Regions from separate parts of the Nocardiopsis deserti genome, predicted to be linked through region 2. Evidence: riboswitches for the same ligand, from Rfam matches in the RefSeq annotation. Region 2 holds a riboswitch; the other holds the start of a gene.
The links. Region 2 has a riboswitch for thiamine pyrophosphate ahead of thiO (glycine oxidase ThiO). Riboswitches for the same ligand answer to the same signal wherever they lie in the genome.
Positions count from the first base shown of each region.

Region 1 (4,529 bases), on a different contig from region 2:
GTCCCTCTCCGACGCCTACGGGGGTTCGGAGACGGGCGTGTGCGGCTCGGCGACCGGCGCCGAACCGGCCGGCCCGCCGGAGGCCCCGGCCCGGGGCGGCCCCTCCGGCAGCCGCAGCTTCACCATGGGCGGCAGCATCGCGGTGCTGGACGCGTCCCTGCGCCCGCTGCCCCCGGGGTCACGCGAGGTGGGGCGGATCGCGCGCACCGGACGGATCCCGCTGGGCTACTACAACGACCCCCTGGCGACCGCGCGCACCTTCCCCACCGACGCCGAGGGGCGCCGCTGGGCGCTGTCGGGCGACTTCGGGACGTGGGACGCGGACGGCTCGATCGCGCTGCTGGGACGCGGGAGCGCGGTGATCAACACCGCCGGGGAGAAGGTCTACCCCGAGGAGGTGGAGGCCGCGCTCAAGGCGCACCCCTCGGTGGAGGACGCCATCGTGGTGCCCTCGCCCGACGAGTACCTCGGGCAGCGGGTGACCGCCCTGGTCTCGCTGGCCGCGGGCGCCCGCCTGGAGGAGGCCGAGCTGCGCGCGTACTGCCGTGTGCGGCTGGCGGGGTTCAAGGTTCCGCGGACCGTGCACTTCGTGGACCGGGTGCGTCGTACGGCGGTCGGCAAGCAGGACTACCGGTGGGCGGCGTCGGTCACCGGGACCGGGGCGTCCGCTCCGGCCGTCCCGACCCTCCCCTGAGTGCCGACCCGGGCCCCGGCACAGCTTCCAGGGCGGGGCCGTGCCCGAGACGGATCCCGTGCCCGGTCTCCCCGGCTCCGGAGCGGGTCCGGGACCATGGCCAGCGCAGGCCCCACGGCCGGGCTCCCCGGTTCCTCGGTCCCCCACTGCGGAACTCCGCACCGGGGCGATACGGGACCCTTCATTTCGGGCACAGGGTCAATACGGACTTACTCAGCCGAAACAGGGGTTGCGCATGTTTCCGACCGCTCTCCACCCGCTCCGCCACCGCTAGACTGGCGTCGCCTGGTTCCAGGCCCCACGGTTTCCTCTCCCCCGCTCCGACCGGGTCGCACACTTCCGGCCGGGGGCGCGACCGGTTTCCACCGCGCACCGTTCGGGGCCGTGGAACGCGTTGACCACCTTTGACCCACCTCCCACCCGTGCACATGGTGCGCATGCGGTGACACCACTAGGACGGAGGACGGCGCGCTTCCCCGGGTTCCGCCCGGAGCACGCCCAAGAACCCAGATGCCCAACTCAGTAGGCAGCTACATCTTCAACGCGGTGCGCGGCGGCGCCGTGGGCGCCTCGGAGGCCCTTCCCGGTATCAGCGGCGGCACGGTCGCCCTCATCGTCGGCCTGTACGACAAGCTCATCGGCGGCGCCGGCCACATGGTCAGCGGCGTCAGGCGCTACGTCACCGACGTCCCGCGCGGGCGCGGAAGGGAACGCGCCCAGGAGCAGTTCCGCCAGGTGGACTGGAGCGTGCTGATCCCCGCGCTCGTCGGCATGGTGGCCTTCCTCGGTATGGCGGCCGTGCTCCTCGCACCGCTGGTCGAGGCCCACACCCAGTACGCGTACGCGCTGTTCTTCGGCCTGGTCCTGGCCTGCCTGTGGATCCCCTACACCGGTGCGGGCCAGAAGTGGCGGGCCTGGCACTACCTCGTCGCCCTGGTCTTCGCCGCGGGCGCGTTCTTCCTCACCGGCCTGCCCGGCGCCAACCTGCCCACCCACCCGGTGGTCGTCTTCCTCGCCGCGGCGGTGGCCGTCTGCGCCCTGGTCCTTCCCGGGCTGTCCGGATCCTTCATCCTGCTCACGCTGGGCCTGTACGAGCCCACGATCAGCGCGGTCGGGGACATGGACGTCGCCTACCTCTCGGTGTTCGCCCTCGGCATGCTCACGGGCCTGTCACTGTTCGTGAAGCTGCTCCAGTACCTGTTGGAGAACTTCCACCACATGACCCTGGTGGTCCTCACCGGCCTCATGGCCGGTTCGCTGCGCGCCCTGTGGCCGTGGCAGGACGAGGACCGCACCGTCCTGCCCCCCACCGACGTCCCCGTGACGGTGGCCCTCATGGTGGTCGGCTTCGCGATCGTGGCGGCGGCCATCGTCTGGGAGAGCCGTAAGCGCCGCCGGATGGAGGAGTCCGAGCACGGCCGGGTTCCCACCCACGTCTGAGAACGGGAACGACAACCGCATGACAACGAATCTGCTGATGACCGCGGCCTCGACGACGGACGTCGACGTCGCCCACGAGTACGAGGGATTCATCGGGTGGGTCCTGGGCCTGATGACGACCCTGGGCGAACCCGGTGTCGGCGTGGCGCTGTTCATCGAGACCTTCTTCCCCCCGATGCCCAGTGAGGCGGTCCTGCCCGGCGCCGGGTTCCTCGCCTACGCCGGGCACATGAACGTGTGGCTCGCCATCCTGTGGGCGACGATCGGCTGCCTGGTCGGCGCGTGGGGCTTCTACGCGGTCGGCGCGCTCCTGGGCCGCGACCGCACGGCCTGGCTGGTCGAGAAGACCCCGCTGCTGGAGATCGAGGACTTCTACAAGGCCGAGCGCTTCTTCACCCGCTTCGGCGGCCTCGCCGTCCTGCTGGGCCGGTGCGTGCCCCTGGTCCGCAGCTTCATCTCGGTGCCCGCCGGGATCGAGCGGATGCCCCTGTTCAAGTTCTCGCTGTACACGGTCATCGGCTCCGCGGTGTGGAACACGATCTGGATCGGCCTCGGCTACGTCTTCGGCCCGGCCATCGAGCCCGTCCTGGCCCAGTGGAGCGGCGTGATCAGCAACGTCGTGGTCGTGATCATCGGCCTGCTGGTGCTGTGGTTCATCCTGGCCCGCGTCTACAAGCGGACCAAGGCCCGCCGGACCGAGGGCACCTCCGCCTGAGGCTCCTCTCCCCGGGGCACCGTCCCCCGTGAACCCCTCCAGGGGTCCGCCCGCGTCCCCGGGCGGACCCCTTCGGCGTTCTGTGGGTATCCTGCCCGGAACGCACCGACAAGCACACACCGGCCGGGGCCGCCGACGCGGCCCCGGAGGCGCGGGGTGCCGGGACGCGTTCCCGGCTGAGAGCACACCCGTCGAACCTGCCCTAGTTAGCACTAGCGAAGGAACGCCATGAGCGCGTACAACATCGTGTCCATCGCCGGCAGCGACCCCAGCGGGGGCGCGGGCGTCCAGGCCGACCTCAAGGCCTTCTCCGCGCACGGGACCTTCGGGATGACCGTGGTCACCGCGCTCACCGCCCAGTCCACGCGCGGCGTCACCGGGGTCCACCCGGTCCCGGCACGGTTCGTCGCCCACCAGATGGACACCCTCTTCGCCGACGCCGCCGTGCACGCGGTCAAGGTGGGCATGCTGGGCACCTCGGAGGTCACCGAGGCCGTGGCCGAGGCGATCGACCGCCACGCGCTGCCGAACGTGGTGGTGGACCCGGTGATGGTCGCCAAGAGCGGGGACCGGCTGCTGGAGGCCTCGGCCGTCGACGCGCTGCGCACCAAGCTCCTGCCCCGCGCGGACCTGGTCACCCCGAACCTGCCCGAGGCCGCCGACCTGCTGGAGGAGCCCGAGGCGACCGACCTGGCGTCGATGCGCGCCCAGGCCTGGCGGCTGCTGGAGCTCGGCCCGCGCCGGGTCCTGCTCAAGGGCGGCCACCTGATCGGCGGGGAGAGCGTCGACGTCCTGGTCGCCCGGGACGCCGACCCGGTCGAGTTCCGCGCCCCGAGGGTCGCCACCCGCAACACGCACGGCACCGGTTGCACGCTGTCCTCCTCGATCGCGGCCCTGCTGCCGCAGCGGCCGGACGTGGCCGCCGCGGTGGGCGACGCCAAGGACTACCTGACCGAGGCCATCCGGCGCGCCGACGAGATCGACGCGGGCGGCGGACAGGGCCCGGTGCACCACTTCCACGCCTGGTGGTAGGCGGCGCGGCGTCCCCCGGGCCCCACACCCGCGGCCCGATGCCCAGCCCGTGCCGTCGGCGCACGTCGGGCGCACGCGGTGGAGCATCCCGAGCCCGCCGGGGCTGTGGGGGCCGCCACCGGAAGGTCCGGGGGCGGGACCCGACCCGGGAGGTCCGGAAGCGGACCCCGACGCCGAGGGGGACCGGCTCCGTGCCGGTCCCCCTCCTCGTCCCGTCCTCCTGCGGAGGCGGAGCTGCTACTTGGTCACGTCCTGCATGACCTTGTCCGGGTCCCTCCAGTCGGGGTGGGCGAAGAACTTGCGCGTCTCCGCCGCGATGACCGGGGACAGCAGCAGGAGCCCGATGAGGTTGGGCAGGGCCATCAGGCCGTTGGCGATGTCGCTGAACAGCCAGACAGAGTCCAGGCTGGCGACCGCGCCCACGTAGATGACGGCGATGAACACCAGGCGGTAGGGCAGGACCAGGCGGCGGCCGCCCAGGAACACCATGCAGCGCTCGCCGTAGTAGGCCCACCCGAGCAGGGTGGTGAAGGCGAACACGGCCACCGCGACGGCCACGATGACGGCACCGGCCGGGGCGAGCGCGGGGCTGATCGACCCCAGGCCCTCGGAGACCGCGTTGCTGGTCATCAGCGAGCCGTCATCGCC
Region 1 is NZ_ML703348.1:231,414-235,942, forward strand. It holds gene FYW99_RS03835 (acyl-CoA synthetase) at 1-694, shown strand, start outside; gene FYW99_RS03840 (DUF368 domain-containing protein) at 1,205-2,134, shown strand; gene FYW99_RS03845 (DedA family protein) at 2,154-2,849, shown strand; TPP riboswitch at 2,992-3,090, shown strand; gene thiD (bifunctional hydroxymethylpyrimidine kinase/phosphomethylpyrimidine kinase) at 3,078-3,881, shown strand; gene FYW99_RS03855 (alanine/glycine:cation symporter family protein) at 4,119-4,529, opposite strand, start outside.
Region 1: it holds a riboswitch for thiamine pyrophosphate, as region 2 does, so the genes downstream of both, thiD (bifunctional hydroxymethylpyrimidine kinase/phosphomethylpyrimidine kinase) here and thiO (glycine oxidase ThiO) in region 2, are expected to answer to the same signal.

Region 2 (4,529 bases):
GGTCATCGGCGCGGCCAGGGGCGGGGCCAAGCTGGCCCTGGTCCGCGAACTGGGCGCGCAGGAGACCGTGGACTACTCCGAGCCGGGCTGGCCGGAGCGGGTGCGCGCGCTGACCGGTGGCGCCGGGGTCGACGTGGTCCTGGACGGCGCCGGGGGCGCGCTGGGCGCGGCGGCCTTCGAGACCCTGGCCGACGGCGGCCGGTTCGTCGGCTACGGTTCCGCGGGCGGGAGCTTCACCGAGGTGGACGCGGAGGAGGCCGGGCGCCGCGGGATCGAGGTCCTGGGCCTGTTCGACCTCAAGGCGGCCGACGGCGACCGGCAGGACGCCCTGCGGATGGCGCTGGAGATGGCCCGCATGGGCAGGATCACCCCGCACGTGGGGCTGACCCTGCCGTTGGAGCGGGCCGCCGAGGCGCACGCCGCGCTGGAGGGGCGCACGGTGCTCGGCAAGGTCCTGCTGCTTCCCTAAGGCCGCGCGGCGCTGGGCGGCCGGGCCCCGGCGGAGCGGCTCCGACGGGCCTCCGGTGCCGGCCGCCCGTCAGTCCCCGGCGCGGGCCGCCAGGCGCTGGCGCAGAGCGGCGGCGGCGGCCCGGGGGTCCTCCGCCTCCGTGATCGCGCGCACGACCACGACCCGGCGGGCCCCGGCGTCCAGCACGCGGTCGATGTTGTCGGCGTCGATCCCGCCGATGGCGAACCAGGGGCGGTCGGTGCCCAGCGAGGCCGCCTCCTCCACCAGCTCCAGCCCGGCGGCCGGGCGGCCCGGCTTGGTGGGGGTCGCCCAGGTCGGGCCGACGCAGAAGTAGTCGCTGCCCGGCTCCTCGGCGGAGGCTGCCGCGGCGGCGACGTCGTTGTTGGAGCGGCCGATCACGGGGTCCGCGCCGATGATGTCTCGGGCCATGGGCACGGGCAGGTCGCGCTGGCCCAGGTGGAGGACGTCGGCGCGCACGGCGCGGGCGATGTCGGCGCGGTCGTTGACCGCGAGCAGGGCGCCGTACCGCTCGCACGCCTCCTTCATCACCTCCAGGGCCGCGATCTCCTCGCGCGCCTCCAGGCCCTTGTCCCGGAGCTGGATGATGTCCACTCCCCCGGCCAGGGCGGCGTCGGCGAACTCGGCGAGATCGCCCCGACCGGTCCGGGCGTCGGTGCACAGGTACAGAAGCGATGCGTCCAGGCGCTTGCGCAGGCTGGTTCCGTGGCTGGTCCTCACACAGTCCACCCTAGGCCCTGGCGCGTTCGGGCCCAAGGGGGAGGGACGCGGCGGCGCGCCCCTCCCCCCGTTCCCACCCGGCCCCCGACCGGATCCGCGAGGTCGCGGACCGGAGCCCGCGGACTAGAAGGCCATGCTCTGGGCCCGGCGGCGCACCTCGGTGCCCCGGTTCTCGCGCATGGCCTGGATCGGCGTGCCCGGCAGGGAGTCGTCGGGGGTGAACAGCCAGCGCAGGGCCTCCTCGGAGGAGAAGCCCGCGTCGGTGAGCAGCAGCAGTGTTCCCGGCAGGCCCTTCACCAGGTCGTCACCGTCGATGAAGGCGGCGGGGATGGACAGTTCGCCGTCGCGGACCACACCCATCATGCGGTTCTCGCGGATCAGCGTCTTGATCCGGTTCGGGCTCACGCCCAGCGGCGCAGCCGCCTCCTTGAGGGTCAGCCAGTCGCCGATGAGCGTGTCGATGTCGCGTTGTGTCACACCACCAATCTGCCACATCCGCGCACCTCCTTCCCCCCGGCAGGGGGCGCGTCGGGGACGGGTCCTAGAATGGGGACAGACCCCTACATCCCGCGGGAGCCGGGTGGGACCCGGCTGAGAGGGAGGCTGTGAGCCTCCGACCGCACGAACCTGATCCGGATCATGCCGGCGAAGGGAGTGGAAGCCACAGCCGTGCGCACCTCCAACGATTCCCACCGCGACCGCGTCGTCGTGGTCGGCGGCGGCCTCGTCGGGCGGGTCACCGCCTGGCGCGCCGCCCAACGCGGACTGCGCGTCACCCTGGTCGAGTCCGACCCGACCCGCGCCGCCTCCACCGTGGCGGCGGGCATGCTGACACCCGCCACCGAGGCGGTGTTCGGTGAGGAGCCCCTCATGGAGCTGGGCCTCCGCTCGGCCCGCATGTACGCGGACTTCGTCGCCGAACTGGAGGAGGCCAGCGGCCTGGACGTGGGCCACCGCGCCACCGGCACGCTCCTGGTCGCCTTCGACCGCGACGACCTCGCCGTCCTCACCGAACTGCACGCGCTCCAGCAGCGGCTGGGCATCGCCGCCGAGCGCCTCACCGGCCGCGAGTGCCGCCGTCTGGAGCCCATGCTCGCCCCGTCCGTGCGCGGCGGCGTCCTGGCGCCCGACGACCACTCCGTGGACCCGCGGCGGCTGCTGCGCGCCCTGACGGCGGCGGGCGAGCGCGCGGGCGTCACCGAGGTCCGCGGGCGGGTCCAGGAGGTCCTCTCCCCCGGTCCCGGAGGCGCCCGGCTGGGCGTGCTCCTGGCCGGGGAGACCCCGGCCTCGGGCGCCACGGCCCGGGAGACCCTGCCCGCGCACCAGGTGGTGCTGGCCGCGGGCTGCTGGGGCAACGCCGTCGGGGTCCCCGAGCCCGTGGTCCCGCCGCTGCGCCCGGTCAAGGGACAGCTGCTGCGCGCCCGGGTGCCCGACGGCGGGCCGCCGCTCGTCAGCCGGACCGTCCGCGGCCTGGTCCGGGGCTTTCCGACCTACCTGGTTCCGCGCGCCGACGGCGAGGTCGTCATCGGTGCCACCCAGGAGGAGCTGGGCCACGACACCTCCCTCACCGTCGGGGGGCTCTGGCAGGTGCTGCGGGACGCGCGCGAACTCGTCCCCGGGGTGAGCGAGCTGGAGGTCACCGAGACCTGCGTCGGGCTGCGCCCCGGCTCCCCCGACAACGAACCCCTCCTGGGACCCACCCGGGTTCCGGGACTGCACCTGGCCGCCGGGCACTTCCGGCACGGGGTGCTGCTGGCCCCGGTGACCGGTGAGGCCATGGCCCGCGCCCTGACCGACGGAGACCTGCCGGAGTACGCCCGCCGCTTCACGGCACGACGCGCAAGTAGGTAGTAGCAGTGGAACTGATCATCAACGGCGACCGCCGCGAGTTCACCGACGACACGACCGTGGAAGCGGTCGTACGCGACCTGACCGGCACCGAGGTCCCCGGCGGTATCGCCGTGGCCGTCAACGACGAGGTGGTGCGCCGGGCCGCGTGGGCCGCGAGCCCGCTCAACCAGGGCGACCGCGTGGACGTCCTCACCGCAGTACAGGGAGGCTGAACTTGAACGACGACCTCGTGATCGCGGGAACCTCCTTCGGGTCCCGACTGATCACCGGAACCGGAGGGGCCCCCTCCCTGGAGGTCCTGGAGGAGGCCCTGATCGCCTCCGGCACCGAGCTGACCACCGTGGCGATGCGCCGGGTCTCCCCCGGCACCCAGGGGTCGGTGTGGGACGTCCTGACCCGCAACAGGATCCGGGCGCTGCCCAACACCGCCGGGTGCTTCACCGCCGTCGACGCGGTGCGCACCGCCCGCCTGGGCCGCGAGGCGCTGGACACCGACTGGGTGAAGCTGGAGGTGGTGGCGGACGAGCACACGCTGCTGCCCGACCCCGTCGAGCTGCTGGACGCCGCCGAACAGCTGGTGGACGAGGGCTTCACCGTGCTGCCCTACACCAACGACGACCCCGTGCTGGCCCGGCGGCTGGAGCAGGTGGGCTGCGCCGCGGTGATGCCGCTGGCCGCCCCGATCGGCTCGGGGCTGGGCATCCGCAACCCGCACAACCTGGAGCTGATCGTCGAGCGGGCCGGCGTGCCGGTCATCGTGGACGCGGGGATCGGCACCGCCAGCGACGCCGCCCTGGCCATGGAACTGGGCTGCGACGCGGTCCTGCTGGCCACGGCCGTGACCCGCGCCCAGGACCCGGTGCGCATGGCCGCCGCGATGCGCGACGCCGTCCGCGCGGGCCGCGGCGCCCGCCTGGCGGGGCGCATCCCGGTGCGGCGCCACGCCCAGGCCTCCTCGCCGTCCGTGAATTAGGCCACCTCGACCCCGTGTCCCGCTCCCGGATCCCCGCGGGCCGGTGCGTCCCACCTGGGGCGTTTGGTGCCGTCCTCTACCGTGGAACGAGTGTGCGGCCCGGAAGGGAACACCCCACACACCACGACAACCCAGGCGCGAGCGTCCCACCGCTAACAGAGCGGGCCTCACCGGGAACGGGACGACCCACCGACCGGTGAAGCACACACCACCCGGACCGGGAAAGCCCCGGCCGGGGACCGGACCCACCCCCCGGGAGGCCGAGCAGGCCTCCCCGGGGCCCCACGGGCCCCACCGACACTGGAACGGGACGGCGCGACCGCGAACCGCGGGGCAGACCTGGCGTGGGCTTCCGCTATCGTGTCGGTTCGACACCCGGTGTCGGGTACGCGCCACCGGCCGCGACAGCCCGCGCTCCCCGCAGCAAGGACACTACTCCGCCGTGGACATGACGACTTCCGACCCGCTCGTAGGCGCCACCCTGGACCGACGTTACTT
Region 2 is NZ_VWVS01000022.1:81,075-85,603, forward strand. It holds gene FYW99_RS26705 (zinc-binding dehydrogenase) at 1-469, shown strand, start outside; gene thiE (thiamine phosphate synthase) at 539-1,207, opposite strand; gene FYW99_RS26715 (Rv2175c family DNA-binding protein) at 1,331-1,684, opposite strand; TPP riboswitch at 1,767-1,878, shown strand; gene thiO (glycine oxidase ThiO) at 1,847-3,058, shown strand; gene thiS (sulfur carrier protein ThiS) at 3,064-3,270, shown strand; gene FYW99_RS26730 (thiazole synthase) at 3,273-4,031, shown strand; gene pknB (Stk1 family PASTA domain-containing Ser/Thr kinase) at 4,474-4,529, shown strand, end outside.